DNA from 4 places in the Streptomyces sp. 1222.5 genome. Region 4 is predicted to be linked to each of the others. Evidence: riboswitches for the same ligand, from Rfam matches in the RefSeq annotation. Region 4 holds a riboswitch; each other region holds the start of a gene.

Region 1 (7,615 bases), 2.7 Mb from region 4:
GAAGGAGAAGGGGTTCTCCGAGCCGTACACCGGGGCGAAGCCGAGACGCGTCAGACGCTGGTCGGCGACGCACTCCAGGTACTGGCGCATGGAGTCGGTGTTCATGCCGGGCAGGCCGTCACCGCACAGGTCGCGCGCGAACTGCAGCTCCGCCTCGACGGCCTCCCGCAGCATGTCGGTGACCTGCTGCTGGAGCTCGTCGTCGAACAGGTCCGGCTCCTCCTTGCGGACGGTGTCGACCACCTCGAAGGCGAAGGACATGTGCATCGTCTCGTCGCGGAACACCCAGTTGGTGCCCGTGGCGAGACCGTGCAGCAGACCCCGGCTGCGGAACCAGTAGACGTACGCGAAGGCGCCGTAGAAGAACAGCCCCTCGATGCACGCGGCGAAGCAGCTCAGGTTGAGCAGGAAGCGGCGGCGGTCCGCCTTCGACTCGAGGCGGTCCAGCTTCTCCACCTCGTTGATCCACTTGAAGCAGAACCCGGCCTTCTCGCGGATCGACGGGATGTTCTCCACGGCGGCGAAGGCGGCGGCCCGGTCCTCCGGGTCGGGAAGGTAGGTGTCGAGCAGCGTCAGATAGAACTGGACGTGCACGGCCTCCTCGAACAGCTGGCGCGACAGGTACAGGCGCGCCTCCGGGGAGTTGATGTGCTTGTACAGCGTCAGCACCAGGTTGTTCGCGACGATCGAGTCGCCCGTCGCGAAGAACGCGACCAGCCGGCCGATCAGGTGCTGCTCCTCCGGGGACAGCTTTGCGAGGTCGGCCACGTCCGAGTGCAGGTCGACCTCCTCCACGGTCCAGGTGTTCTTGATGGCGTCCCGGTAGCGCTCGTAGAAGTCCGGGTAGCGCATGGGACGCAGGGTCAGCTCGAAGCCCGGGTCGAGGAGGTTCTGGTTACGGGTGGTCATCACTGGCAGGCCTCGCAGGACTCGGGGTTCTCAAGGGAGCAGGCGACCGCGTCGGGCTCGGCGACCTGCTGGACGGGGATGGGCGCCTGGCTCTGCGCCTGGGCCTGGGCGGCCCGGGCGATCCGCGTCGCCGGACGGGAGCGCAGGTAGTACGTCGTCTTCAGGCCCGACTTCCAGGCGTACGCGTACATCGAGGAGAGCTTGCCGATGGTCGGCGTCTCCAGGAACAGGTTCAGCGACTGCGCCTGATCCAGGTACGGGGTACGCGCCGCGGCCATGTCGATGAGGCCGCGCTGCGGGATCTCCCAGGCGGTGCGGTACAGCTGCCGCACGTCCGCCGGGATCCAGGCGAAGTCCTGCACCGAGCCGTTGGACTCGCGCAGCGCCTCGCGGGTGCGCGCGTCCCACACGCCCAGGTCCTTCAGGTCCCGCACCAGATAGGAGTTGACCTGGAGGAACTCACCCGACAGCGTCTCGCGCTTGAACAGGTTGGAGACCTGCGGCTCGATGCACTCGTAGACGCCCGCGATGGAGGCGATGGTGGCGGTCGGGGCGATGGCGAGGAGCAGCGAGTTGCGCATGCCGACCGAGGCGATCCGCTCGCGCAGCGCCGCCCAGCGCTCCGGCCAGGCCGGCTCCACGCCGTAGTGGTCGGGGTGCAGCACACCGCGGGCGGTACGGGTCTTCTCCCAGGCCGGCAGCGGGCCGTTGCGCTCGGCGAGGTCGGCGGAGGCCTCGTACGCGGCCAGCATGATGCGCTCGGCGATCCGCGTCGACAGGGCCTTGGCCTCGGGGGAGTCGAAGGGCAGCCGCAGCTTGAAGAAGACGTCCTGCAGACCCATCGCGCCGAGGCCCACCGGCCGCCATCTGGCGTTGGAGCGGCCCGCCTGCTCGGTCGGGTAGAAGTTGATGTCCACGACGCGGTCGAGGAAGGTGACGGCGGTGCGGACCGTCTCGTCCAGCCGCTCCCAGTCGATGTCGCCGTCGACGACGAAGGCGCCCAGGTTGACCGAGCCCAGGTTGCAGACCGCGGTCTCGCCGTCGTCCGTGACCTCCAGGATCTCCGTGCAGAGGTTCGAGGAGTGGACGACGTGGCCCGGCTCGGCCGTCTGGTTGGCGGTGCGGTTGGCCGCGTCCTTGAAGGTCATCCAGCCGTTGCCGGTCTGTGCCAGCGTGCGCATCATGCGGCCGTACAGGTCACGGGCAGCGATGGTCTTCCGGGCCAGCCCGGCGGCCTCGGCCTCGCGGTACGCGGCGTCGAACTCCGCGCCCCACAGGTCCACCAGCTCGGGCACGTCCGCCGGGGAGAACAGCGACCACTGCTCGTCGGCGTTGACGCGGCGCATGAACTCGTCCGGGATCCAGTGCGCCAGGTTCAGGTTGTGCGTACGGCGGGCGTCCTCACCGGTGTTGTCCCGCAGCTCCAGGAACTCCTCGATGTCGGAGTGCCAGGTCTCCAGGTACACCGCGGCCGCGCCCTTGCGCCGGCCGCCCTGGTTCACCGCGGCCACCGAGGCGTCCAGGGTCTTCAGGAACGGGACGATGCCGTTGGAGTGCCCGTTGGTGCCACGGATCAGCGAACCGCGGCTGCGGATCCGGGAGTACGACAGACCGATCCCGCCGGCGTGCTTGGAGAGCCGCGCGACCTGGTGGTAGCGGTCGTAGATGGAGTCCAGCTCGTCCAGCGGGGAGTCCAGCAGGTAGCAGGACGACATCTGCGGGTGCCGCGTACCGGAGTTGAACAGGGTGGGGGAGGACGGCAGGTAGTCGAGGCGGCTCATGAGCCTGTAGAGCGCCGCGACCTCGTCCACCGAGCGGGTGGTGTCGTCCTCGGCCAGGCCGGCGGCGACCCGCAGCATGAAGTGCTGGGGCGTCTCGACGACCTTGCGGGTGAAGGGGTGCCGCAGCAGGTAGCGGCTGTGCAGGGTGCGCAGGCCGAAGTAGCCGAAGCGGTCGTCGGCGGCCCGGTCGACCAGCGCGTCCAGCCGCCCGGCGTGCAGCCGGACGAACTCGGCGGTCCGGTCCGCGATGAGCCCCTCCCGGTGTCCCACGGCCACGGACTCGGTGAACGAGGTGACGCCCTGCGAGGCGGCCTCCTCGCGGATGGCGAGGGTCAGCAGTCGGGCGGCCAGCCGGGAGTAGGCGGGGTCCTCGGAGATCAGGCCGGCGGCCGCCTCCGTGGCCAGCTCGCGCAACTCCGCCTCGTCGGCCCGCGCGGACCGGCCGCGCAGCGCGGCGGCGGCGACCCGGCCGGGGTCGGCGTCGGGGAGGTCGGCGGTCAGCTCGGTCAGGGTCCGCAGCAGCGCGGCACCGGGACCGGCGGTCTTCAGCTCGCTGACTGAAGCCGGGTCTGCTGGCGCGATGGTCACGTGGGGCTCTCCCTCGCTCGGCACAGGGCCTGGCGGAGGGCAGGGGGCAGCCACGAGCGCGCACGGCGTCGCGTCCACCGGCCCACTCCGCGAGGCCCGGACGTCTGTGAGCACCCGGACCGGACGGCCGGGCGCGCTGGCGGCAGGTCCTCGGACTGAACAGGCGTGCGGAGACACGCAAGTACACCGTTGCGGGACAGTTCCGGATTCGCACCGGATTCCCCTGCGGCGACAGCGAGGATGAGCATACATCTTGTGCTCGCCCGCCACGCCACCCCCAGATGTTGTGTCGCCGTCGGTTTCAGAGCGTCAACTGGTAGGTGAGAAGAGTGATGTCGCCGGCCGCCTGCCCGGGCGGCGGCGGTGTGCCGGGCGGGAACGACGACGGGCCGCCGGATCCCCTCCGGCGGCCCGTCGCGCGGCTGTCGCTCAGTGACCGGTGCCCGCCGTCGCCGGCGGCAGCTCCACCTGGACGCCCGGGTCGCCGGCGTCCGCGGTGTAGTCCTCCGGCCGGGTCTGGTCGAGGCCCTCGGGGGCCTTCACGGCCTTCAGGACGAAGGTCAGGACCACGGTGACGACGACGTTCAGGACGAACGCGGTGAGACCGATGTACCCGATCTCGCCGATACCCGGGATCTCCTTCGCGGAGCCGCCGAAGTGCTTCTGCGTCGGCGAGGCCACCCCGTACGCGGCGACCGTGCCGTACACCATGCCGACCGCCCAGCCGGCCAGCAGCGCCCAGCGGTGGAACCAGCGGGTGAACAGGCCGCCCACCAGGGCCGGGAAGGTCTGCAGGATCCAGATGCCGCCCAGCAGCTGGAAGTTGATGGCGACCGTCTTGTCCATGGTGAGGACGAAGACCAGCGCGCCCACCTTCACCAGCAGCGACACGATCTTGGAGACCTGGGCCTCCTGCTTGGGCGTGGCGTCCGGCTTGATGAAGTCCTTGTAGATGTTGCGGGTGAAGAGGTTGGCCGCTGCGATGGACATGATCGCCGCCGGCACGAGCGCGCCGATGCCGATCGCCGCGAAGGCCACGCCCGCGAACCAGTCCGGGAACATGTCCTCGAACAGCTGCGGGATCGCCAGCTGCCCGTTGGTCACCTTCACCCCGGCCGCGATCGCCATGAAGCCCAGCAGCGCCAGCAGGCCCAGCATGAGCGAGTACAGCGGCAGGATCGTGGTGTTCCGGCGGATCACCTCACGGCTCCTGGACGACAGGGTCGCGGTGATCGAGTGCGGGTACATGAACAGCGCGAGGGCCGAGCCGAGCGCCAGCGTGGCGTACGTCCACTGGCCCGCCTCGGGCGGGACGAGCGCGCCGCGCGGCTTGCCGGTGGCGGGGTTGACCTGGCTGAACGCGCCGCCCGCCTTGGCGAAGACGTCGTCGAAGCCGCCCAGCTTGATCGGGATGTAGATGATCGCCACCGCGATGACGATGTAGATCAGCGCGTCCTTGACGAACGCGATCAGCGCGGGCGCGCGCAGGCCGGAGGAGTACGTGTAGGCCGCGAGCACACCGAAGGCGATGAGCAGCGGGAGGTCCTTCACGAACCAGTTGGTGTTCTCGCCGCCGCCGACGCCCATCACGTCGAGCACCGCCTGGATGCCCACGAGCTGCAGCGCGATGTACGGCATCGTCGCCAGGATGCCGGTGAGCGCCACCGCCAGCGACAGGCCCTTCGAGCCGAACCGGCCGCGCACGAAGTCGGAGGTGGTGACATAGCCGTGCTTGTGGGACACGGACCACAGGCGGGGCAGGAAGGTGAAGATCAGCGGGTACACCAGGATCGTGTACGGCACCGCGAAGAAGCCGGACGCGCCCGCCGCGTAGATCGCCGCCGGGACGGCGACGAAGGTGTAGGCCGTGTACAGGTCACCGCCCAGCAGGAACCAGGTGACCCAGGTGCCGAACGACCGGCCGCCCAGGCCCCATTCGTCCAGGGAGTGCTCGTTCTCGGCCCGGCGCCAGCGCGCGGCCAGGAAGCCCATGACCGTGACGGCCAGGAAGAAGAAGATGAAGACGCCGAGCGCGACGCCGTTGACCCCGTCCTTCACTGCGCGGCACCCCCCTTCGCACCGTTGCGGGAACGCTGGTCGTGCTGCCACAGCTTGTACGCGGTCATCGTGAGCGCGGTGGAGATCAGCACCCAGAGCATCTGGTACCAGTAGAAGAACGGGATCCCGATGAACGTGGGGTCCGTCTTGGCGTACGAACCGAGCCACAGCATCGCGACGAAGGGCGCCACCAGACACAGGCCGATGACGACCCGGACCGGTGTCACCACCGGAGGTCTCACTTGAGGTGTTTCGGACATGCCACGGCTCCCGTCCCCTTGCTGATCACGCGTGTAATGCGCAGGCAATCTAGGTGACGGGATCAGTGCACGGGAAGACCTCGTCCGGATATCGGTATGCCGATTTCGGGGTGGCGGTGTGAAGAGATGCCGCCGGGGTCAGTCCACGGGCCGCTTCAGCCGCGCGACGAACTTGTACCGGTCGCCCCGGTACACGGACCGCACCCACTCCACCGGCTTGCCCTCGCGGTCCAGCGAGTGCCGGGAGAGCATCAGCATCGGCAGGCCCACGTCCGTGCCGAGCAGGCCCGCCTCACGGGGCGTGGCCAGGGAGGTCTCGATGGTCTCCTCGGCCTCGGCGAGGTGGACGTCGTAGACCTCGGCGAGCGCGGTGTACAGCGACGTGTACTTAACGAGCGAGCGGCGCAGGGCCGGGAAGCGCTTGGCGCTCAGATGCGTGGTCTCGATCGCCATCGGCTCGGCGTTGGCCATGCGCAGCCGCTCGATGCGCAGCACCCGCCCGCCGGCGGTGATGTCCAGCAGGTCGGCGAGCCGGTCGTCGGCCGTGATGTAGCCGATGTCCAGCAGCTGCGAGGTCGGCTCCAGGCCCTGGGCGCGCATGTCCTCGGTGTACGAGGTGAGCTGCAGCGCCTGGGAGACCTTGGGCTTGGCGACGAAGGTGCCCTTGCCCTGGATGCGCTCCAGCCGGCCCTCGACGACGAGCTCCTGCAGGGCCTGGCGGACGGTGGTGCGGGAGGTGTCGAACTCGGCGGCCAGCGTGCGCTCGGGCGGTACCGGCGTGCCCGGCGCCTGCGTCTCCGTCATGTCGAGCAGGTGCTTCTTCAAGCGGTAGTACTTGGGCACGCGCGCGGTACGGACGGTCGTGCCGGCCTCGTTCTCCGCACTGCTGACGTCGGTGCTCATGCTCTGCCTTCCCGGCTCCGGATGCCGAAAGCGACCGACCTCGCATCGGCCACGGCTCACATCGTGGCACGGCTTCGTGCGCCAGGAGTCCACCCCGCACGCTCCGTGATCTCCTCTGTATACCGGGGCCCCTGCTGTTGGTCTAGTCCATCAGGGGCAGTGCGTGCGGCGACGCCCCGGCCGCGCCGCCGCCGCTGCGGTCAGATCCCCTGCCACTCCGGCTTGTGCGCGTAGGTGTGGCGGAAGTAGTCGGCCAGCTTGAGCTTGCTCGCGGCCGCCTCGTCGACGACCACCGTGGCGTGCGGGTGGAGCTGGAGCGCGGAGGCCGGGCAGACCGCGGCGACCGGTCCCTCGACGGTCGCCGCGACGGCGTCCGCCTTGCCCTCGCCGGTCGCCAGCAGCACCAGGTGCCGGGCCTCAAGGATCGTGCCGATGCCCTGGGTGATGACGTGGTGCGGGACCTGCTCGATGTCACCGTCGAAGAAGCGCGCGTTGTCGACGCGGGTCTGCTCGGTCAGCGTCTTGATGCGGGTGCGCGAGGCGAGCGAGGAGCACGGCTCGTTGAACCCGATGTGCCCGTCGGTCCCGATGCCGAGCAGCTGGAGGTCGACGCCGCCGGCCGCGACGAGTTCCCGGTCGTACGCCTCGCACGCCGCCTGAACGTCCGCGGCCGTGCCGTCAGGGCCCATGAACGCGTCCATGCCGATCCCGAGCGGCTCCAGCACCTCCCGGCGCAGTACAGAGCGGTACGACTCCGGGTGGTCGGCGGGCAGCCCCACGTACTCGTCGAGCTGGGCGATCCGCGCCCGCGAGGTGTCCACGGCGCCGGAGCGCACCTTCGCGGTCAGGGCCTGGTAGACGGGCAGTGGGGTGGAGCCGGTGGCCACGCCGAGCACGGCGTCGGGCTTGCGTCGCAGCAGCTGCGCCATGGCCTCGGCGATCAGCTCGCCGCCCGCCGCGGCATCCGGAACGATGACAACTTCCACGCTGGGCCTGCCGTTCTGAAGTGGGCTCGTGCGTCTCTATGTGGTTTAGACCAATCTAACAGAATCGGCGTTCGAGGGCGCCCCCGAAAGGCGTCTCCTCCCAGGTGCCCCAAGGGAAACCACGGGCGCC
Region 2 (7,615 bases), 930 kb from region 4:
AGTTCGTGGAGCAGGCCGCCGTGCCCTCCCGGATCATGTACGCCACCCCCCACCTGCTCAGCTCCCACCGGGTCGTCCCACTCGACGTGCCCACCCCGTCCTGGATGCGGGCCCCCGGGGAGGCGCCCGGCATGTACGCCCTCGAATCGGCCATGGACGAACTCGCCGACGCGCTCGGCATGGACCCCGTGGAACTGCGCCTGCGCAACGAACCCGACCGCGAGCCCGGCAGCGGCAAACCCTTCAGCAGCCGGCACCTCGCCGAATGCCTGCGCGAGGGCGCCCGCCGCTTCGGCTGGGCCGACCGCGACCCGCGCCCGGGCAACCGCCGCGAGGGCCCGCTGCTCATCGGCACCGGCGTCGCCGCGGCCACCTACCCCACCATGGCCGTCCCCGCCACCGCGACCGCCCACGCCCTGCCCGACGGCGCCTTCGCCGTCCGCATCAATGCCACCGACATCGGCACCGGGGCCCGTACCGTCCTCACCCAGATCGCCGCCGACGTCCTCGACGTGCCCCTGGACCGCGTCCGCACCGAGATCGGGCACAGCGACCTGCCGCCGGCCTGGGTCGCCGGCGGCTCCATGGGCACCGCCTCCTGGGGCTGGGCCGTGCACGAGGCGTGCGCCGAACTGGCCTCCCGGCTGGCCGCCCACACCGGACCGCTGCCCGTCGAGGGCATCGAGGTCCGCGCCGACACCACCGGGAAGGCCGACGCCGACAGCCCCTACGCCCGGCACGCCTTCGGCGCCCACTTCGCCGAGACCGCCGTCGACACCGTCACCGGGGAGGTCCGCGTACGCCGGCTCCTCGGGATCTTCGCGGCCGGCCGGATCCTCAACGCCCGCACCGCACGGTCCCAGTTCACCGGCGGCATGACCATGGGCCTGGGCATGGCCCTCACCGAACACAGCACCATGGACAGGGCGTTCGGCGACTTCACGGAGGCCGATCTCGCCGCCTACCACGTGCCCGCCCACGCCGACGTCCCCGACATCGAGGCCGACTGGCTCGACGAGCACGACCCCCACCTCAACCCCATGGGCAGCAAGGGCATCGGCGAGATCGGCATCGTCGGCACCGCCGCCGCCATCGGCAACGCCGTCCACCACGCCACCGGGATCCGCTTCCGCGAACTGCCCCTCACTCCGGACCGGATCCTCACCGCCCTGCTGTCCGAGGGATGACGGTGACGGGCCCGGCCTGGGAGTACGACGGCTACCGGCCCGAGGAGGAGCGGCTGCGGGAGTCCCTGTGCACCCTCGGCAACGGCTACTTCGCGACCCGGGGAGCGCTGCCCGAGTGCACCGCCGACGCCGTCCACCACCCCGGCACCTACGCCGCCGGCTGCTACGACCGGCTCACCTCCGAGGTCGCCGGACGGCGGGTCGAGAACGAGGACATGGTCAACCTGCCCAACTGGCTGCCGCTGCGCTTCCGCCCGGCCGGCGCCGACTGGCTCACCCCGGACACCGTCCCGGTCACCGACCACCACCAGGTGCTCCACCTCGATCCGGGCCTGCTGGAACGCCGTACCCGCTACCCCCTCGGCACCGGCGGCTCGCTGCACGTGCGCCAACTGCGCCTCGTCCATCTGCACGACCCCCATCTCGCCGCCCTGCGCACCGAGTTCACCGCCGAGGGCGACGCCGTCGACCTGGAGGTCGAGTCCGCGATCGACGGCGAGGTCACCAACTCCGGTGTGGCCCGCTACCGGGACCTCGACGGCAGGCACCTCACCCACGTCCACACCGGCACCGCCGCACCCGGCACGGTGTGGCTGCGCTGCCGCACCCGCAGCTCGGACATCAGCTTCGAACTCGCCGCCCGGCTGACCGCCGACGCCCCGGTCACCCACGCCGGCGAAGGCCCACGGGCGGTCCAGCACGTCCGGTTGCGCCTGCCGCCCGGCCGTACCGTCACCCTCGACAAGACCGTCGCGCTCCACACCTCCCGAGACCCCGCCATCGGCGACCCGCTGCGCGCCGCGGTCGACCGGGTCCGGGACGCGCCCGGCTTCGACGAGCTGCTGGAGACACACACGGCGGCCTGGGACCAGCTGTGGCGGCGCACGGCGCTGGAGGTGCCCGGCGAGGCGGGCAGCATCCTGCGCCTGCACCTGTTCCACCTGCTGCAGACCCTCTCCCCGCACACCGCCGACCTCGACGTCGGCGTCCCCGCGCGCGGACTGCACGGCGAGGCCTACCGCGGGCACGTCTTCTGGGACGAACTCTTCGTCCTGCCCTACCTCAACCTGCACCTGCCCGAGGTCTCCCGCGCCCTGCTCCGCTACCGCCACCGCCGGCTGGCCGCCGCCTGCCACGCCGCCCACGAACTCGGCCGGCGCGGCGCGCGGTACCCCTGGCAGAGCGGCAGCGACGGCCGCGAGGAGAGCCAGCAGCTCCACCTCAACCCGCGCTCCGGGCGCTGGCTGCCCGACCACTCCCGGCTCCAGCACCACGTGGGCTCGGCGGTCGCGTACAACGTGTGGCAGTACTGGGAGGCGACCGGCGACCTCGACTTCCTGCACGGCGAGGGCGCCGAGATGCTGCTCCAGATCGCCCGCTTCTGGGCGGACTCCGCCGGCTACGACCCCCACCTCGGCCGGCACCGCATCCGTGGCGTGGTCGGCCCCGACGAGTACCACGACGCCTACCCCGGTGCGGGCCGGCCGGGCCTGGACGACAACGCGTACACCAACGTCACCGCCGCCTGGGTGCTCACCCGCGCGCTGGAGCTGCTGCGCGCCCTGCCCGAGCCGCGCCGCCGCGAACTCACCGAGGCCGTCGGACTGGCCGAGGACGAGCCCGCCCGCTGGGAGGAGGTCTCCCGCACCCTGCACGTCCCCTTCCACGACGGGGTGATCAGCCAGTTCGAGGGGTACGCCGGCCTCGCCGAGCTGGACTGGGACGGCTACCGGAAACGGTACGGCGACATCCGCCGCCTGGACCGGATCCTGGAGGCCGAGGGGGACACCGTCAACCGGTACAAGGCGTCCAAGCAGGCCGACGTGCTGATGCTCGGCTACCTCTTCGCCCTGCCCGAACTGCGGTCCCTGTTCGACCGGTTGGGCTACCCGCTGGACGAGCGGACCTGGACCGCGACCGTCGACCACTACCTGCACCGCACCAGTCACGGCTCCACCCTCAGCGGCCTGGTCCTCGGCTGGATCCTGGCCCGGGCCCGCCGGACCGACGCCTGGGCCTTCGTCCAGGAGGCGCTGCGCGGCGACATCGCCGACCTCCAGGGCGGCACCACCGGGGAGGGCATCCACCTCGGCGCGATGGCCGGCACGCTCGACCTCGTCCAGCGCGGGCTGACCGGCCTGGAGACCCGGGGCGGCGCCCTGCGCCTCGACCCCGTCCCGCTGCCCGAACTCTCCTCCTACGGCTTCGCCATCCGCTACCACGGCCACTGGGGCGTCCACCTGCGCCTGCGCAGCGGCCTGCTGGAGATCGCCGTACCGGCCTCCGGCCGCGGCCCCATCGACCTCCGCCTGCGGGACCTGGCGGTGGGAGTACGGCCGGGGGAGACGGCCCGACTGGTGCTCCCGGAGTAGTCCCTCAGCTCACCCAGATCTTGCGTGTCTCCCCGTCGTATCCGGCGGCGACGCAGTGCCGCGGTGCGCCGCAGGCGAAGCTGAGGACGCCGGCGCCGTCGGGGTGCTGTGCGGGCAGTGACGTGCGCTTCCAGCTGTGCCCGTCGCCGGTGACCGTGACGTTCCGGCCCCCGGCCGGGCGGCGGCGCTCTGCGGCAACACCATGACGGTCAGCACGGCGAAGACGCAGACGACCGCGTACCACGCTCTCGCACCCAACGCTGCCCCCCGGTTCGGGTCGGATGTGGACAAGTGGGCCGAGAGCAGCGGGACGTCGGGCGACCTGGGCGCCAATCTGTGAAGGAACACCGGAACTCGTGCGGATATCCTCTGTACATGGTCAGGTTGCTGTGAGGTGTGGATCCACCGCATGAGAAGACGAAACCTCTGGGCGACGGCCGTGGCCCCGGCCGTCCTGGCGACGACGGTGCTCACCTGGTGGCTGGTCCGTGATCCCGCCCCGTACGCCCTGAGCGGCGGACCGGCGGTGCACCTCACCGTGCGTCCCGAGAAGTCCGGCCATCCGGACGCCGGGGAGGTCGCGGACGAGGCCCGACTGCTCCTCGAGGTGTACGTCCAGCGACTGAGGGCCGGTGACGCCGACGGCCTGGCCGACCTGGGCGCACCCTGGTACACCGGACGCGACCGGGCCGCGCGCGACCTGATCGACCGCTACCGCGCGCACGCCGGCGGAGCGGCCGAAGCGATCGTGCGGGACCCGGCCGTACCGTACCTGGCCGGTGTGGAACTCCGCTTCGGCGACGGCCGGCGGCAGACGCTCGGGCTCAGCCGCGACCGCGACGACGTGTGGTGGCTGCAGCTGGGAGCCGGCGACCCCGTGGCGCCGTAAACCCGCCGGACGGAGCGGCCGCCTCACGGCTTCCCCGTGGCACCCGGACCTGACGTGCCGTCACGAGAGGAAGATCACGGCGGTGGACGCGGTCTTGGCCGCGCACGCGTCTCGCGGTACGGTCTGTCCGATATCGACGACGGCGAGACGGAAGCCGGTGGGAATCCGGCACGGTCGCGCCACTGTATGCGGGGCACCCCTCGGGGTGGTCCGCCGAGTCAGACCCGTGGCCGTCGTCCTGTGCACCACCGAGATGGGACGCGAACTCCCAGAGGAGGCCCTGCCATGGCGCAGACCGTCGCCCAGCCGACTGCCGACACCCCCGCCGTTCCCGCCACGCTGCCGCTGAAGGCGATAGCCCCCTGGGCGGTCTTCTTCGGCGTCCTGATGCTTGTCCTGCTCTACTTCGTCGGCGCCGAGCAGGGCGCCACGTCCGTGTTCAACGGCACCGACGTCCACGAGTGGGTGCACGATGCCCGCCACCTGCTCGGCTTCCCCTGCCACTGACGCGAGGGACGCCGCGCACCATGAACTCCGCAACGGTAAGAAACCTCCTCGTGCGGGGCATGCTCGCCGGCCTCGTGGCCGGCGTGCTCGCCCTCGTCGTGGCCTACCTCCTCGGTGAGCCGAGCGTCGACCAGGCGATCGCCTTCGAGGACGCCCACTCCCACGAGCACGAGATGGAAGTCGTCTCCCGCTCCCTGCAGTCCACCGCCGGCCTCGCCACGGGCGTTCTCGTCTACGGGGTCGCCTTCGGCGGCATCGCCGCGCTCGCGTACTCCTTCGCGCTCGGCCGTGTCGGCCGTTTCAGCCCGCGGGCGACCGCGCTGCTGCTGTCAGGCTGCGCGCTGGTCGCCGTGTACGTCGTGCCGTTCCTGAAGTACCCGGCCAACCCGCCGTCCGTCGGTCAGCCCGAGACCATCGGCAAGCGGACCACCCTGTTCTTCCTGATGATGGCCCTCAGCGTGCTCCTCGCGGTGGGCGCCACCATCCTCGGCAAGCGTCTCGCGCCCCGTCTGGGCAACTGGTGGGCGACCGTCGTCGCGGTGGCCGCCTTCGTCGTCGTCATCGGGCTCGCCTACGCCTTCCTGCCCGCCGTCAACGAGCTGCCCGCGCACTTCCCGGCCCGCCTGTTGTGGCGGTTCCGGCTCTCCACCCTGGCCATCCAGACCGTCCTGTGGGTCGGATTCGGTCTGCTCTTCGGCGAGTTGGCCGAGCGGCAGCTGAACCCCCGGCCGGCCAGGGCATCTTCCGGACGGACGGTTCCCGCCCCGCACTGACGGTCACGGGACACCGGGCGCCCCTTCGGAACGGGCGTTCGCGCCGCGCGGTGGTGACGCTGCCGCGCCGGCGCCGGGTAGGCGGCCTCCTGAGCCATGGCGACCGCCCCGGCTCAGGAGGCGGCGGCCGCGTCCCGTCCGGCCAGCGGCTGACCGAGCCGCAGATTCCACCGTCCGGCCCGGCCGCTCAGTTCCGTCGCCGTCAACGGCGGCACGTCCAGCCGCCAGAAGGCGGCCGCAGGCAGACCGAGGACGTGCACGACCGCGGCCCGCACGACCTCCGGCTCGACCACGGCGAGGGTGCGGCCGTCCGTGCCCTGTACGGCGTCCAGCCACCGCCCGACCCGCTCGCACAGCTCCCGCACCGACTCGCCGCCGTGGGGCGCGGATCCGGCGTCGGTGAGCCAGCGGCCCACGGCCTCCGGCTCGGCGGCCCCGACCTCCTCCAGGGTGCGGCCTCGCCAGCGGCCCGCGTCCAGACCGGCCGGCGCCGAGTCCCGCGCACCGACGAGGCCCAGCGCCTCGGCCGTCTCCCGGCAGCGCACGCTCGGTGAGGTCAGCACCCGGCCGGGGGCGCGCAGGCACCCGGCGGCGGAGCGGGCGCGGGCCGCCCCGGCCTCGTCGAGCGAGTCGCCGTCGTCGAAGCGGGCCCGCCGCATCGACGGGCTCGTCGCGGGCGAGACGAGGGTGACGCGGCTGGTCACGTGCTTGTTCCTCCTGCTGCTGTCCCGGGTTCGTGCGCCGGGGCCGGGGCCGGGTACCGGGAGCGGCCCGGCGGTACGGCCGCGAACCTAACACCCGCCCCGAGACGGCAGGCACCTCGTCCCGCGACCCGCGGTACAACACGACGAGGGTGTTTAGCCCGCTCCCCGTGGGTCACGCGATTCGGGAAACCCGGTGCCGGCCGGGACCGCCCCCGCGCGTGCGCGGGTAGGAGGCGAGTGCCGCCCCCGCTGGCGGTAGACCGGTGCCCAGGAGCCGCTGCGCCGCCGTCGGCGCACGACGAAAGGCAGCCTCATGACGGAGATCCGCCCCGCCACCACCTCCGACTCGGGCGCACCGGTGGAGAGCGACGAACACTCGCTCACCGTCGGCCCCGGAGGACCGATCCTGCTCCAGGACGCGTATCTGATCGAGCAGATGGCGCAGTTCAACCGGGAGAGGATTCCCGAGCGCCAGCCGCACGCCAAGGGAAGCGGCGCCTTCGGCCATTTCGAGGTGACCCACGACGTCAGCGCCTACACCAGGGCGGCGGTCTTCCAGCCCGGCACGCGCACCGACCTGGTCGCCCGCTTCTCGACCGTCGCGGGTGAGCGCGGCAGCCCGGACACCTGGCGCGACCCGCGCGGCTTCGCGGTGAAGTTCTACACCAGCGAGGGCAACTACGACATGGTCGGCAACAACACGCCGGTGTTCTTCGTCAAGGATCCGATGAAGTTCCAGCACTTCATCCGGTCCCAGAAGCGCCGCGCCGACAACAACCTGCGCGACCACGACATGCAGTGGGACTTCTGGACCCTCTCCCCGGAGTCCGCGCACCAGGTCACCTGGCTGATGGGGGACCGGGGCGTGCCGCGGACCTGGCGCCACATGAACGGCTACACCTCGCACACCTACATGTGGATCAACGCGGCCGGCGAGCGGTTCTGGGTGAAGTACCACTTCAAGACCGACCAGGGCATCGAGTGCTTCACCCAGGACGAGGCCGACCAGATGGCCGCCGCCGACACGGACTACCACACCCGTGACCTCTTCGAGCACATCCGGGACGGCGACTTCCCCAGCTGGACCCTGTACGTGCAGGTCATGCCGTACGAGGAGGCCACGTCCTACCGGTTCAACCCGTTCGACCTCACCAAGGTGTGGCCGCACGGCGACTATCCGCTC
Region 3 (7,615 bases), 6.0 Mb from region 4:
GCCTCGCCACCCAGCAGCACGGTCGGCACGCCGGTCGCCTTCAGCGCGGCCAGCCCGTCCTCCCACGCGCGCTTGCCGCCCAGCAGCCGGACGACGGCGATGTCCGCGCCCTCGACCAGGCCCGGCAGTTCGGCGGCGACGTCGACCCGGGTGGGGTTGCCGATCCGGTACCCGGCGCCGCAGGCGCGGGCGGCCAGCAGGTCCGTGTCGGCGGTCGACAACAACAACACTGTGCTCATGCGGGCGCTCCCGGTGGAATGAAAGGCAGTCCTTGCGGCGCGCCCGACTCGATGAGCCGAAGGAGCGCGTCCGTGTCCGCGTGCTGTTCGATCAGATCGCCGAGCCGGTCGAGCTGCTCCTCGCGCAGCGCGGCGAAGGAAACGTCCGGCGCCGGTACGAAGCGGCGGCCCGCGGCGGCCGCCACCTCCCGCAGGAAGGCCCGCCGGAAACCGTCCGACTCCAGCGAACCGTGCCAGTGCGTGCCCCACGTCTGGCCGACCCGGCAGCCGTCCAGGAAGGGCTCGCCCCCGCCGACGGTGGCCACCCCGTGGTGGATCTCGTATCCCTCGACCGGTTCGCCGAGGGCCTCGCCGACCGGCCGGGTCAGCGTCTTCTCGCGGGCGAACCGCACCCGCACCGGCAGCAGTCCGAGCCCGGGGACCTCCCCGGCGCGCGACTCGACCTCGTCCTCGATGTGCTCGCCGAGGATCTGGAAGCCACCGCAGATGCCGAGGACCGGACGCCCCTCGGCGGCCCTCCTGGCGAGCGCCCGCGCGAGCCCGCGCTCCCGCAGCCACTGGAGCGCCCGTACGGTCCCGCGCGTGCCCGGGACCACCACGAGGTCGGCGTCCGCCAGCTCCTCCGGGCGGTCCACGAACCGCACCACGACACCCGGTTCGGCGGCGAGCGCGTCCACGTCGGTGAAGTTGGACATCAGTGGGATCGCGCACACGGCGACCCGCAGCACGTCCTCGCCGACCGGGGCAGCGACGGTGGACTCCCGGACCGTGCCGCGCAGCGAGACGCGCAGCCCGTCCTCCTCGTCGATGCCTAGGCCGTGCCGGTACGGCAGGACGCCGTAGGTGCGCCGCCCGGTGAGGCCGTGCAGCATGTCCAACCCCGGCTCCAGCAGGCTGACATCGCCCCGGAACTTGTTCACCAGGAACCCGGCGACCAACTGCTGGTCCTCGGGGGAGAGCAGGGCGACGGTGCCGAAGAAGGAGGCGAAGACGCCTCCCCGGTCGATGTCCCCCACCACCAGCACGGGCAGCCGGGCGCCCCGCGCGACGCCCATGTTGACGATGTCGGTCCGCCGCAGGTTGATCTCGGCCGGGCTGCCCGCCCCCTCACAGATCACCGCGTCATACGTGCCCCGCAACTCGGCCAGGCAGTCCAGCACCGTGCCCAGCAGCCGCTGCTGGCGCCCGCCGTGGTAGCCGCGCGCGCTCATCTCGCCCACCGGCCTGCCCAGCAGCACCACCTGGCTGCTCTGCTCGCCGCCCGGCTTCAGCAGCACCGGGTTCATCCGCGCGGTCGGCTCGATCCGGCACGCCTGCGCCTGCATGGCCTGCGCCCGCCCGATCTCCGCACCCTCACGGGTCACGAAGGAGTTGAGGGACATGTTCTGCGCCTTGAACGGCGCGACCTTCACCCCCTGGCGCACCAGCCACCGGCAGATCCCGGCCGTCACGACGCTCTTGCCGGCGTCGGAGGTGGTGCCGGCGACGAGGAGACCCCCGTTCACTTCCCACGTCCCTTCACGATTCGGCGCGCGGCGACGGTGAAGCCGAGCGCGAGCAGGCCGACGCGGCGGGAGAGCCGTACGGCCCGGTCGATGTCGGTGGCCCGGACGGCGCGCCCGGTCCGGCCGTTGAGCACCGGGCGGTGCTCGACCCGCCCGCCGTAGGAGAGCGTCCCGCCCAGGCGCACTCCGAGGGCGCCCGCGAACGAGGCCTCCACGGGCCCGGCGTTGGGGCTCGGATGCCGGTGCGCGTCGGCCTTCCAAGCGCGCAGGGCACCGCGCGGATCGGGGCCGGCCGCGGCGGCGAGTACGGCGGTCAGCCGCGCCCCCGGCCAGCCGGCGAGGTCGTCCAGGCGGGCGGAGGCCCAGCCGTAGCGCCGGTACCGGGGCGACTTGTGACCCACCATCGCGTCCAGGGTGTTGACCGCCCGGAAGCCGAGCAGTCCCGGCACTCCGGCGACGGCTCCCCACACCAGGGCGCCCACCACGGCGTCGGACGTGTTCTCGGCGACGGACTCGACCACGGCCCGGGCGATCCCGTCGGCGTCCAGGGCCTGCGGGTCCCGGCCGCACAGATGGGGCAGCCGCGCGCGGGCCGCGTCGACGTCCCCGGTCTTCAGGGCACGTCCGATGACGCGGGCCTCCCGGGCGAGCGAAGTCCCGCCGGCGACCGACCAGGTGGCGGCGGCGGTCAGCGCGGCGGAGGCGACGAAGGAGGGGCGTACGGCGCGTGCGGCCAGCGCGCCCAGGGCCACGGCGCCACCGGCGCACACGGTGGTGTGCAGCGTCCCCCAGCCGCGGTGGTCGTGCCACAACGCGCTCTCCACGGCCCCGGCCGCCCGTCCGAACGCGGCGACGGGATGCCCGCGGCGGGGATCGCCGAGGAGCAGGTCACCGAGAAGGCCGGCGGCGGCGCCGTACGCGTAGGAGCGATCGGCACCCATCGGCTCAGCCGGCCGTGGGCACAGGGGCAGGTCTGGTACTGGTCCTCGATCGGCAGCCGAGCATGGCGATACGTGTCCTCACTCAGGGTGTCCGCGCCCTGGTTCGACTGATCCGGCGGTGAGAGTTCCTGGCTCCCGGGGGTTCTTCCCCGGTCACAGTGGCGGGACCGCGCCGGATTCGCACCGGCTTCCTCTCTTGCCGCCGTACATGGCCTGGGCAGTCCACCACGCGCCCGGAAGGGCCGTCAACTTGCCTTTGACCTGCGTGGGGAGAGTGTGCCGATCCCCACATCGTGGGGCGGGCGAGCATGCCGAAGGCTCCCCTCCCGGGCGGGGAGGGGAGCCTCTGCGGTGCTCGTTCGCGTCCGCCGTGCGGCGGACGCCGGGTCAGGCCTTGGCGACGATGAGATACATGCCGTACGCCACCGCGGCCGCGCAGGCGGCGAAGCAGACGTACGCGCCGGTGACGGCGAGGGCGGCGGAGTCGCCCTGGGCCGCGGCCTGTTCGCGCCGGGCCAGGCCCTTGATACCGAGGGTGAACAGGGCCACCAGGCCCACCGTGACCACGAGGCTGACGCCGAAGACGGAGCCGAGGGCCGCCCAGTCGATCTTCATGGGGATGCTTCCTTCAGTAACCGGGGTGCCGGGGTCAGACGGTGGCGGCCGGCGGGGTGGCCGGGGCGGCGGCGGGGTCGGCGACCCGGCCCCGGCCGGTGGACTGGTGCGGGAAGGCGACGGCCGGGTCCTCGGCGACCGTGCCCGCGGGCGGCGGGATCACGGCGGCGATGGCGGTGGTCACCACGCCGGCCGGCTCCTCGGTCTCGGTGACGACGTTGGTGTGGTCGACGACCTCGCGGCGGGAGAGCTTCCAGATCGCGGCGCTGGCGGAGACCAGGAAGACCGCGACGACGGCGGTGCCCCAGTCACCCAGGTCCGTGACGGACTCGGCGCCCGCGCCGACCAGCGCGGCGGCCGGCAGGGTCAGCGCCCAGGCGACGAACATACGGGTCGCGGTGGACCAGCGGACCACACCGCCCTTGCGGCCCAGACCCGCACCCATCACCGAGCCGGAGACGACGTGGGTGGTGGAGAGGGAGAAGCCGAGGTGGGAGGAGGCCAGGATGGCGGTCGCGGCGCTGGTCTGGGCGGCGAAGCCCTGGCGCGGCTCCAGGTCGGTCAGGCCCTTGCCCATGGTGCGGATGATGCGCCAGCCGCCGATGTAGGTGCCGAGCGCGATGGCCAGGCCCGCGGAGAGGATGACCCAGGTGGGAGGGTTGGAGCCGGGGGAGATGGCACCGCCCGCGATCAGCGCGAGGGTGATGATGCCCATCGTCTTCTGGGCGTCGTTGGTGCCGTGGGCGAGGGAGACCAGGCCGGCGGAGGCGATCTGGCCGGCGCGGTAGCCCTTGCGCGTGGCCTCGGCCTCGGCCTTGCCGCCGATGCCGTACGAGAAGCGGGTGGCCAGCATCGCCGCGAGGCCCGCCACGATCGGCGCGGCGACCGCGGGCAGCAGCACCTTGGTCACCAGGACCTCGCCGTGGACCGCGCCGAAGCCGGCCGAGGCGACGGTGGCGCCGATCAGGCCGCCCATCAGGGCGTGCGAGGAACTGGACGGCAGGCCCACCAGCCAGGTCAGCAGATTCCAGAGGATCGCGCCGACCAGGGCGGCGAAGATGACCTCGGGACGGATGCCGGTCTCGTCGACGAGACCCTTGGAGATCGTGTTCGCGACCTCCACGGAGAGGAATGCGCCCACAAGGTTGAGGGCGGCGGACATGGTCACCGCGATCTTGGGCTTCAGAGCGCCTGTCGAGATGGTGGTGGCCATCGCGTTCGCGGTGTCGTGGAAACCGTTCGTGAAATCGAACGCGAGAGCGGTTACGACCACTATCGCGAGGATCAGCGAGAAGCTTTCCATTTACCCAGGCAATCGTTCGAGGTCATTGGCTGGTCGACCGTAGGCAACCTGGGTGAACGGAAGATGAACTGGGTCGGGCGCCATGGTGACTGTAACGAGTGTTCGGGGTTCCGCTTGTCCTTGTCCGACCGCGTCGGCTCAGGCGCCCCTTGGGTCTCAGCCCCGGGCGAAGCTCCGCAGCCGGCTCGCCGGGCCGTGGAAGAGATTCTGGTCACCCGGCAGCCCGCCCTTGATCCCGTACTGCCAGAAAGTCCAGCGCCGCCAGCCGCCGGGCAGCTTCCCCGGGCGCGAGCCGCCGTGCCGGGCGATCCACAGGGCGTGGGAGGAGAAGGCGCGGGTGTTCCCGGTGCAGAGCCGCCACCAGTGGGTCGTCGTGTAGATCACCGGGCGGCGGCCGGTCTCCCGCCGGATCTCGTCGCTGAACGACCGGATCCAGCGGACCATCCGCCGCTCGCCCAGCCCGTAGCACTTGTCCGTGCCCCCGTACGGGTTGTACTCGATGTCCAGCGCGGGCGGCAGCGTCCAGCCGTCCGCCCGCCAGTCGCCGCCGTGCCGCACGAAGTAGGCCGCCTGCCGGGCGCCGGAGGACCGGTCCGGCCGCGCGAAGTGGTAGGCGCCCCGGATCAGGCCGGCCTCGCGGGCGCCGTCGTACTGCCGGGAGAAATAGGGGTTGCGGTAGTCCGTGGACTCGGTCGCCTTCACGTAGACGAACCGCGCCCCCTCCGCGCGGGCCTCCGGCCAGTCGACGTGGTTCTGATGGGACGACACGTCATGCCCGTGCGACACCCGAGCCGCCGCTGCCCGGGGGGCGCGGGCACGGTGTGCGGTCGCCCTGGGTCCGGACGCCCGGGGGCCGGCCGCGAGGGGGGCGGCGTCGGCCTGGGGCTCGGCTGCGAAGGGGGTGGCGGCCTGGGGCTCGGACAGCCACGGGCCGGGCGCCCGGGGTTCTGCGTGGAGGCCGGCCGGGCGGGCTTCGAGCGCCTGCGGAGCGGCTGCCTCGGGGGCGGCTGCCACGAGACCGAGTGCCCGCGAGTCGGGTACGCCCGCCGCGGGGGCTTCCGCCCGGAGGGCGGCCGCGGAACGGGCGGTGGTCCGGGCCGGCGCCGCCTCGGGAGCGGCTGACCGAAGGCCGGGTTTCCGCGAGCCGGGCGCCTGAGGTGCTGCCGCCTCGGAGCCGGTCGCCCGGAGGCCGGGCGTCAGGAACCCGGCCCCTTCCGGCGCCGTCTGGCGGGCGGTGGCCCGGAGGCCCGGTGTCCGGAACCCGGAGGCTTGCGGTGCCGCTCCTTCGGAGGCGGTGGCCCGGTGGCCCGGTGTCCGGAACCCGGTGGCCCGTGGTGCCGCCGCTTCTCGGGTGGTCGTCCGGGCGCCCGGTGTCCGGGCTCCGCGCGCTGCCGTACCGGTCGCTCGGCGGCCCGCTTCCGCTTCGACCGCTCGGCGGCCCGCTTCCGCCCGGCCTCCGGCCTCCGACAGTTGCGCCGCCCGCAGTCCGGCCGCTTCCGGTTCGGCCGCCCGCGGGGCCGTCGCCGAGGCCGGGGCGGTGGCCGTGAGGGCGAGGGCCGCCGTCGCCGCCGCGAGGACACCGGCGCGGTGGCGGAGGGGGATGCGGTCACAGGCCATGCGTCGTCTCCCCGGAAGTGGCGGGCGGAGGATCACCGGGCGGGCAAGGGGGATCATTGAAGTCCCGCCGCCCGCCGGACCCACGTCCATCCCGGCGATGCGCGACGACTTCCGCCCGTTCGGAGGTACGGCCCCCGCCGTCGCCCCGACGGCCCCCTCACCCGGCGCGAACCCGGCTGGCAGGATCACCGCATGGCTGAAGAGCGACAGAGCACGGCGGGGGAAGCGGCGGTCGGCGACAAGGGGGAGTCCCGGCACGGTGGCCCGGAGCGAGGGGCGGAGGACCCGGCGCGCGTCTGGGAGGCGCTGGTCGCCACCGCCCGGCGCACCGTCGCCGACGGGCTGGTCGTCGGTACCTCCGGCAACGTCTCCGCACGCCTCGGCGACCTCGTCCTGGTCACCCCCACGGGCGTCCCCTACGACCGGCTCACCGCGGACGACATCACCGGCGTCGACATCACCGGACGCCAGGTCCTCGGCACCCTCGTACCGACCAGCGAGCTGCCCCTGCACCTCGCCGTCTACCGCACCACCGGTGCCCGCGCGGTCGTCCACACCCACGCCGTGCACGCGACCGCCGTCTCCACGCTCGTCCCCGAGCTGCCGGCCGTCCACTACATGGCGGGCGCCCTCGGCGGAGCCGTCCGGGTCGCCCCCTACGCGACGTACGGCACCGAGGAACTCGCCGAGAACATGCTCCGCGCCCTCGCCGGCCGCTCCGGCTGCCTGCTCCGCAACCACGGCACCGTCACCTACGGCGACACCCTCGACCAGGCCTACGACCGCACCGCCCAGCTGGAATGGATGTGCCGCCTGTGGCTGACGGCGTCCTCCGTGCCGGGTCTGACGCCGTCCCTGCTGACGGAGGCACAACTTGCCGAAGCCGGGGCACGCTTGAAGGGGTACGGCCAACGGAGGTGACCCCTTGCTGCCCAGCCCCCTGCTCCGCCCGCTGCGGGCCCCGCTCGCCCTGATCCGGCGCACGGTGACGAACCCGCCGGCGCCCGCGGCACGCTCGGCGCGTGCCGCCCTTCCACTGGCCGGTGGCCGGAACCGCCCCGACACTGGACACGTGGGCCCAGCCAAAGCGACCGCCACCGCACTCACCGCCGTCCTCGCCGCCGGCGCGGCATCCGTCGCCGCCGGCCGCCTCGCCAGCGACGCCGCCCTGAAGGCGCCCGCCGGCCGACCCCTCCCCACCGAGCCCCGGCTCACCGTGCACGGCACGGCACCCGGCCGGATCGCGCTCACCCGCGACCTGGCCTCGCTGCGCCCCGGCACCTACGGTCTCGCGGGCGACGGCTCCCACGCGGTCCTGGGCCCCGTCCTGGAGACGGCCCCGCACACCGCCGACGCCGTCGTACGCCGCCTGGAACGGGTCACGCACGGCACCTT
Region 4 (7,615 bases):
CGCCAGCGAGAAGCCCTCGTGCAGGACCACCTGCGCACCGACCACGACCGTGACGATCAGCGCCTGTCCGCGCTCACGCCCGGCGAGGCACCAGCCGGCGGCACCCGTCCCGGCGGCCCCCGCCACCATGGCCCACCACGGCACCGGGACACCGGACATCATCACGTGACCGAGGGCAGCGAGCAGCACGCAGGCGGCGGCGAACACACCGGCCCGCAGCGTGCGGCACCACCCTCCGACAGTCATGACGCGCCCATCTTCCCACCAGTGGTCCGGTCGTCGTCAGGGGGTACGTACGAACGCGCGCCCCGGACTCAGCCAGAGAAGAGTGACACACACCGAACCGTCAGGGCGGGAACTCCACGGACATCGCGGACGACTCCGGCAGGTGACCGTGCTCAGGCGCGGCAGCGCAGCATCTCCAGCGGCGGCCTGGTGTGGAGGTCCGTCCAGAAGTCCGCGCCGAACTCACGGACGCCGGCCTCGGACACCTGGAGCGGGACCCACTCCACCGCGCGGAAGCCGGCCGCCCGCAGACAGTCCTCGTAGACCTCGCGGCGCGGGGCCGTGGTGACGATGCTGATCGGCTCGGGTTCGACGAGGGCGGTGACCCGCACCCGCGGACCGGTCTCTGTCTCCTCGCCGGTCGGTTCGCAGCGGAACCCGTACCTCTCCAGGGACGGACAGTCGAACCGGTAGTCGGGCTTCTGCGCCAGCACGAAGAATTCCCCGCCCGGCACCAGGCTCCGGTGGATGTTGCGGCACATCCGCTCCATCGCTGCGACGCCCTCGGCACAGTTGAGACACTGGACGCCCATGGTGACGTCGAAACGCCGTTCGATAGGCCGGAGTTCGGTCACGTCGCCGACCTCGTAGCGCACTCCCGGCGGGTCACGCCGCTCGATGTCCCGGGCGGCGGCGACCATTTCGACGGAGATGTCCACGCCGAGGCCGTCCGTGGCACCGCGCCGCTTGAACTCCCTGCTGTACAAGCCGGTGCCGCACGCCACGTCGAGGACCGCCCTGCCGCTCACGTGCCGCCCCCTCCTGCGCTCGGTCATGTACGTGGCCACGCCGGCCTGCCCGAGGTGAAGACGGGCCGGGCCGTGGTCATGGCAGCGAGTCTTCTCCGTGCCCGCCCGGCCGACGTACTGGCAGATGGCACGGGGAAGTCGGGCGACGGCCTCCGAATCGACCAATGCCGTTCGAGCACGGCGTTCACGGCATGCGCCTCGTCGACACGGTCAGGGCCGGAAAGCGGCCGTCCCCGCGCGGACCACCACGGCGGACATCCGTACGCGGCCGCCGCGGCGGAACGTCAGTGTGAACGGCACCCGGTCACCCGCCCGCCACGCGCCGGCCGGGACCGGCACCGTCAGGTCCATTCCGTGCGGCGACATCGCGACCGTCCGCCCGGCCGGTATCTCGACCGATGCGATCGAGGATCGGTAGGCCGTCGCCCCTCCGCCCATGCGGTGCCGGGCGAGTGTCACCCCACCGGGGACGCCGGGCGAGGTGACCCCCAGCAGACGGTCGGTCGAGCCGCCCTCGTTGGTGATGCGGAAGAACGCCGCCGTCTCGGGCGAGCCGCCGGTCGGGAGCAGCACCCGTCCTTCGGTGACGTGTATGCGGGCGGGGCTTCCCGCGTGGCCCGCGCCGACCCAGGTGGTCAGGCCGGCCAGCGCCAGGCCGGCCGCGGCGACGGGCACAAGAGTGGCGAGGAGGGCGTCGGTCAGCCGCCTGCGATCGGTGAGCCGGGCGACGGCGCCGGCAAGGAGTCCGTTCACCGGGGCACCGCCCGCTTGCGCCGCCGCGCGCGTGCCGGGGCGGGTGTGGGCCGCCACGCCCGCAGGCGCAGGCTGTTGCCCACCACCAGTACGGAGCTGGCCGACATCGCCGCCGCCGCCACCATGGGGTTGAGCAGCCCGGCCACGGCGAGCGGCACGGTCACGACGTTGTAGCCGAAGGCCCACACCAGGTTGGTCCGGATCGTACCGAGCGTGCGCCGGGCGAGCAGCACGGCGTCCACCAGGGCTTCGATGTCCTCGCGTACGAGTGTCAGGTCGGCCGCGCCGATGGCCACGTCCGTACCGCTGCCCATGGCGATGCCCAGATCGGCGCCGGCGAGTGCGGCGGCGTCGTTCACGCCGTCCCCGACGACCGCGACCCGCCCGCCACCGTCCTGCAACCGCCGGACGAGGGCTGCCTTGTCCTCGGGCGTGCAGCGGGCGTGCACCTCGTCGATGCCGAGTGCGCCGGCCACGGCTCTGGCGGGTGCCTCACCGTCACCGGTGGCGAGAACCGGCCGGATCCCGAGTCGGCGCAGTCGGTCCACGGCTCGGTAGCTGCCGGGCCGGACGACGTCGCCGACCGCGATCAGCGCCTCGGCGCGTCCGTCGACGCGTACGAGGACGGGTGTGTGCGCGGCGTTCTCCGCGGCCGTGAGCGCGGCCCCCAGCACGGTCGGCAACTCGCCCTCCGGGGAGAGGACTTCCACTGTTCGGCCGTCGACGCGGCCGCGTACTCCCCGTCCCGGTGTGGCCGTGAAGTCGCGGACGGCGGGGAGCGGTTGCCCGGCCAGTGCGCGTCGCGCGCAACTGGTGACGGCTCGCCCGAGCGGGTGTTCCGAACCCTGTTCCACGGCACCGGCCAGGCGGAGGACCTTCTCCTGGCCTAGACCGCCCGGAGCCGCGGTGATCCTGGCGACGGTCATGTGGCCGCTGGTCAGCGTGCCGGTCTTGTCAAGGACCACGGTGTCGACGTGCCGCAGTGCCTCCAGGGTCCGCGGACCGCCGACCAGTACGCCCAGTTGGGCGCCGCGGCCGGTCGCGGCCATGAGGGCGGTGGGCGTGGCCAGGCCGAGCGCGCAGGGGCAGGCCACGACGAGTACGGCCACGCACGCGGTGATCGCCGCCTGGGGGTCGGCTCCGGCGCCGAGCCAGAACCCGAGCACGGTGACGGCTACGGTCAGCACGACGGGTACGAACACCCCGGCCACGGCGTCGGCCAGGCGCTGCGCCCGCGCCTTGCCCGCCTGGGCGTCGGTCACCAGCCGGGTGATCCGGGCCAGTCGGGTGTCGCTCCCGACGGCGGTGGCTCGCACCAGGAGCAGACCACCGGCGTTGACCGCTCCTCCGACGAGGGCGGATCCGGGCCCCACCTCGACCGGCTCGCTCTCGCCGGTGACCAGGGAAAGATCCAGGGCGGAACTGCCCTCCACCACACGGCCGTCGGTGGCGACCCGCTCACCGGGGCGCACGGCGAAGACCTGCCCCACCCGCAGCTGTTCGATGGGCACGGAACGCTCGCCGTGCCCATCGTGCACGGACACCTCCTTGGCGGCCAGCTCCGCGAGCGACCGCAGGGCGGCTCCGGTACCTCGCCCGGCCCGCGCCTCCAGGAACCGTCCGGCGAGCACGAACAGCGGTACGCCGACCGCGGCTTCCAGATACACGTGCGCGGGGCCGTCCAATGCGGACGGCAGCAGACTGAACGGCATCCGCATCCCCGGGTCGCCCGCTCCCCCGAGGAACAGCGCGTACGCCGACCAGGAGAAGGACGCCACCACGCCCAGCGACACGAGGGTGTCCATGGTGGCCGCGGAGTGACGCAGTCCGCGCACCGCCCGTACGTGGATCGGCCAGGCGCTCCACACCGCCACCGGGGCCGCCAGCACGAAGCACAGCCACTGCCAGTTCCGGAACTGCAGGGACGGCACCATCGACAGGACCAGCACGGGAACGGCCAGCAGCGCGGTGACCACGAGCCGCTCGCGCTCCTGGAGCGCGGCGGACTCGGCATCCTTCTCGCCACCGTCGGTCCCGTCGCGCCTGTCCGGTGCGGCGGGCTCGGGCAGCGCGGCCTCGTACCCCGCCCGCTGGACGGCCGTGACGAGGTCCTCCGCGGGGATGTCCGCGGGATGGCTGACCCGGGCGCGTCCGGTGGCGAGGTTGACGGTGGCCGTGACCCCGTCGAGCCCGGCCAGATTCTTCTCCACCCGGCGGACGCACGCGGCACACGTCATACCGCCGACCGTCAGATCCGTGACCACCAGCGGCGCCAGGGGTTCGGCCCCCATCACTCACCGCCGCCGTGCATGCCGGGCATGTCACCCGTGCCGCCTCCGCTGCCTCCGCCGCCTCCGGAGCCGTGCATGCCCGGCGCCACCGGCCCGGCGGCCGATCCCACGGCGTACGCCGCCGAGAAGACCAGCACCAGCAGCAACAGGAAGCCACAGAGCCTGGGCGGGGGCAGCAAGGTGCGGGGAACCGCGGCCGCTCTGCGGAAGGGGTGTCGGGACTCGGCCATGCTCGACCTTTCTGGTCGCTCGAACCGTCGTACGGCGCAAGAGATCGCAGCCGTACCGCTCCAGCAGTCGGACGGATCGGTGGCGGAGTTCCCGCACGGGACGATGGCGTAGGCCACATGGCGGACCCGTGCGGAGCTCGACGTCAGCCGGTGTCGGCGGAGCGGGTGTTCCAGCGTTCCTCGATCCTGGCCAGGCGCCAGTAGGCGATGGCGACCGCCCAGACGACCACGAACAGACCGACGATGACGTAGCCGACGCTGTCCAGGTCGAGCCCCGCGATCCAGCCGGTGACGCCGTCGCTCAGGCCGAGCTTGTCGTGCAGGACGCCGACCAGTTCGATGGTGCCGACGAAGAACGCGACGGCGATGGACAGGCCGGTGATCGTGAGGTTGTAGAACACCTTGCGGACGGGGTTCGAGAACGCCCACTGGTAGGCGAAGTTCATGAACGTGCCGTCGAGGGTGTCGAACAGGCTCATGCCGGCGGCGAACAGCAGGGGCAGGCACAGCACCGCGTACCAGGGCAGCCCGGCGGCGGCGCCGTTGCCGGCCAGCGCGAGGAGCAGGACCTCGGTCGTGGTGTCGAAGCCGATCCCGAAGAGGAAGCCGAGGGGGAACATCTGGCCCGGGCGGCGGATGGACCTGGTGAGCCGTCCCAGGATGCGGTTCATGAACCCGCGCGAGTCGAGGTGCGCCTCCAGCTCGGCCTCGTCGTACTGGCCGGCGCGCATGGCCCGGAAGACCCGCAGGATGCCGAACAGGGCCACGAGGTTGAGCGCGGCGATGAGGTACAGGAAGGACCCCGAGACCGTGGTGCCCACGGTGCCCAGGACCTGGTGGGTACGGGAGCCGTCGTTCATCAAGGTGCCGGCGAGCTTCGCACCGCCGGCGACCAGGGCGGCCATGGCGACCACGACGCTGGAGTGCCCGAGGGCGAACCAGAAGCCCACGGAGACGGGCCGCTTGCCGTCTGCCATCAGCTTGCGGGTGGTGTTGTCGATCGCGGCGATGTGGTCGGCGTCGAAGGCGTGCCGCATGCCGAGCGTGTAGGCGGTGACGCCCAGCCCGACCCCGAACGCCTTGGTGCCGACCTCGTAGTGATGCGGTATCACCAGCAGGAAGAGGATCCCGAAGGCGACCACGTGCAGTGCCACGATCACGGCCAGGAGTCCCGCGGTGCGGACGGTGTCCTCGCGACGCCAGCGGAAGGACGGTTCGGCGTCGGTTTCGGGCACGCCTTGGGACACGGTCATGCGGTCACGCTCCAGCACCTCGTGGATCAGCTTCGTGATGCCGTGGCCGGTCTCCTGGCTGACGGGTCGACGCGCCCGCCCCTGCCTTCCCGGCCGTGCGGCCAGTGGCATACGTGGGGCGGGAACTCCCCGATCACAGTGGCGAGGGCCGCTCCGGACTGAGCCCCTGAGGGCTGTCACCGGTCTTCCCGAACACCACGGCCCGCCCACCCTAGAAGGCCGAGGTCGTCGGCTGCAAGATTGCACAACTGCGCAGGTATGGAGCCGATCGTCCGGGGCTGCGATGATGGCGGCATGCATCTCGTCCCCGCGGACCGTGCCGGGCGGCGCACCATCGACGGCCACCGGGTCTGTGACGCCATCGCCGCCGTCGGCGAGCCCGAGCGGGTGCGCACCTGGGCCGACCGCTTCTCCCTGCTCTCCGATCCCGGGCGGCTGTCCCTGCTGCTCGCCGTCCACGAGGCCGGTCCCATCGCCGTCTCCGACCTGGCCGTGGCCACCGGAATGCGCGACACCACCGTCTCCCAGGCACTGCGCCTGCTGCGGGCCGCGGGAGTGGTCGAAGGCCGCAAGGACGGCCGGATCGTGCGCTACCACCTCGTCGACGGGCCGACGGCCGCGCTGCTGGAGCACTGCAAGTCCGCCGACACCGGCGACGTCCGCGTACGGCCCCACCGGTCCGAGGAGTAGGGCACCGAACGCGGCTGCGCACCGGGGAGCGACCGCGGTACCGCGCCGCGTCGGCATCCGGGCCGGTGTCGGCCGGAGCCCTCAGCCGCGGGCGCGGGCGTTGAGCCGGGCGGCCTGTCGCGTCAGGTGGTCGCGTTCCGCCAGGTTGGGAGCCTTGTGCGCCGCCTCGGCGTACAGGCGGGCGGCCGTCACCACATCCCCGTCGCGCTCGTGCAGGTACGCCGACACGGCCGAATGGCGGGGCAGCGACGCGTCCAGTTCCGCCAGCGCGGCGAGCCCGGCACGCGGGCCGTCCGCCTCGCCGACGGCGACGGCGCGGTTGAGCCGGACGACGGGGCTGTCGGTGAGGCGTACCAACTCGTCGTACCACTCGACGATCTGCACCCAGTCCGTGTCCTCCGCACGCTGCGCGTCCGCGTGCAGGGCGGCGACGGCCGCCTGGGCCTGGAACTCGCCCAGCCGGTCCCTCGACAGAGCCGCCTGCAAGAGGGTGATGCCCTCGGCGATCGCCTTCGTGTCCCAGCGGCCGCGGTCCTGCTCGGCGAGCGGCACCAGGCTGCCGTCCGGCCCGGTCCGGGCGGGCCGCCGGGCATGATGCAGCAGCATCAGCGCGAGCAGCCCCGCCACCTCCGGGTGGTCGATCCCGGCCGCGAGCTGCCGGGTGAGCCGGATCGCCTCCGCGGCGAGGTCGACATCACCGCCGTACCCCTCGTTGAAGATCAGGTACAGCACGCGCAACACGGTGGCGACGTCGCCCGGCCGGTCCAGCCGCACGCCCGAGACGGTGCGCTTGGCCCGGCTGATGCGCTGGGCCATGGTCGCCTCGGGCACCAGGTACGCCCGGGCGATCTGCCGGGTGGTCAGCCCGCCCACCGCGCGGAGCGTCAGTGCCACCGCCGACGACGGCGTGAGCGAGGGGTGTGCGCACAGGAAGTACAGCTGGAGCGTGTCGTCCACCGCGGGCGAGGGCGCCGGTGGCGGCTCCTGGTCGACACGGTCCTCCCGCCGGCGGCGGGCGGCATCCGCCCGCACCGCGTCGAGGTACCGGCGCCAGGCCACGGTCACCAGCCAGCCCTTCGCATCCCGCGGCGGATCGGCCGGCCACACGCGCACCGCTTCCAGCAGCGCGTCCTGTACGGCGTCCTCGGCCGCGGCGAAGTCCGCGCCCCGCGCCACCATGACGGCGAGCACGCCGGGCGTCAGACTTCGCAGCAGCACCTCGTCCACGGCCGGGTCACTCCGTGACGGTCGGCGGCTCGGCGAGGAACGGGCGCAGCTCCAGCCACTCGTGGATCGGCTCGCCGCCCGCGCCCGGCGCGGCCGACAGTTCGCCCGCCAGCTCGACCGCCCGCTCGTAGGTGTCG

Evidence for each region. A riboswitch is a leader RNA that binds a small molecule or an ion and turns the genes downstream of it on or off. The one in region 4 is predicted to bind cobalamin.
Region 1: another riboswitch for cobalamin. It lies ahead of BLW57_RS14235 (ribonucleoside-diphosphate reductase subunit alpha); the one in region 4 lies ahead of BLW57_RS02625 (Nickel transporter NicT).
Region 2: another riboswitch for cobalamin. It lies ahead of BLW57_RS06685 (CbtB domain-containing protein); the one in region 4 lies ahead of BLW57_RS02625 (Nickel transporter NicT).
Region 3: another riboswitch for cobalamin. It lies ahead of BLW57_RS29735 (cobalamin biosynthesis protein); the one in region 4 lies ahead of BLW57_RS02625 (Nickel transporter NicT).

The regions. Positions count from the first base shown of each region.
Region 1 covers NZ_FNSZ01000001.1:3,195,144-3,202,758, reverse strand. The annotation lists gene BLW57_RS14240 (ribonucleotide-diphosphate reductase subunit beta) at 1-909, opposite strand, end outside; gene BLW57_RS14235 (ribonucleoside-diphosphate reductase subunit alpha) at 909-3,278, opposite strand; cobalamin riboswitch at 3,402-3,561, opposite strand; gene mctP (monocarboxylate uptake permease MctP) at 3,708-5,336, opposite strand; gene BLW57_RS14225 (DUF3311 domain-containing protein) at 5,333-5,596, opposite strand; gene BLW57_RS14220 (GntR family transcriptional regulator) at 5,735-6,499, opposite strand; gene nagB (glucosamine-6-phosphate deaminase) at 6,700-7,485, opposite strand.
Region 2 covers NZ_FNSZ01000001.1:1,471,324-1,478,938, reverse strand. The annotation lists gene BLW57_RS06705 (xanthine dehydrogenase family protein molybdopterin-binding subunit) at 1-1,187, shown strand, start outside; gene BLW57_RS06700 (glycoside hydrolase family 65 protein) at 1,184-3,559, shown strand; gene BLW57_RS06695 (hypothetical protein) at 3,696-3,899, shown strand; gene BLW57_RS06690 (hypothetical protein) at 3,969-4,448, shown strand; cobalamin riboswitch at 4,552-4,697, shown strand; gene BLW57_RS06685 (CbtB domain-containing protein) at 4,734-4,955, shown strand; gene BLW57_RS06680 (CbtA family protein) at 4,976-5,728, shown strand; gene BLW57_RS06675 (histidine phosphatase family protein) at 5,842-6,432, opposite strand; gene BLW57_RS06670 (catalase) at 6,746-7,615, shown strand, end outside.
Region 3 covers NZ_FNSZ01000001.1:6,580,699-6,588,313, forward strand. The annotation lists gene cobN (cobaltochelatase subunit CobN) at 1-239, opposite strand, end outside; gene BLW57_RS29730 (cobyric acid synthase) at 236-1,744, opposite strand; gene BLW57_RS29735 (cobalamin biosynthesis protein) at 1,741-2,685, opposite strand; cobalamin riboswitch at 2,787-2,928, opposite strand; gene BLW57_RS29740 (hypothetical protein) at 3,073-3,300, opposite strand; gene BLW57_RS29745 (inorganic phosphate transporter) at 3,335-4,603, opposite strand; gene BLW57_RS29750 (lysozyme) at 4,760-5,527, opposite strand; gene BLW57_RS29755 (class II aldolase/adducin family protein) at 6,413-7,141, shown strand; gene BLW57_RS29760 (alpha/beta hydrolase) at 7,293-7,615, shown strand, end outside.
Region 4 covers NZ_FNSZ01000001.1:536,634-544,248, forward strand. The annotation lists gene BLW57_RS02600 (hypothetical protein) at 1-246, opposite strand, end outside; gene BLW57_RS02605 (class I SAM-dependent methyltransferase) at 399-1,034, opposite strand; gene BLW57_RS02610 (copper chaperone PCu(A)C) at 1,245-1,787, opposite strand; gene BLW57_RS02615 (heavy metal translocating P-type ATPase) at 1,784-4,078, opposite strand; gene BLW57_RS02620 (hypothetical protein) at 4,078-4,308, opposite strand; gene BLW57_RS02625 (Nickel transporter NicT) at 4,452-5,561, opposite strand; cobalamin riboswitch at 5,588-5,776, opposite strand; gene BLW57_RS02630 (ArsR/SmtB family transcription factor) at 5,856-6,251, shown strand; gene BLW57_RS02635 (RNA polymerase sigma factor) at 6,333-7,478, opposite strand; gene BLW57_RS02640 (YciI family protein) at 7,486-7,615, opposite strand, start outside.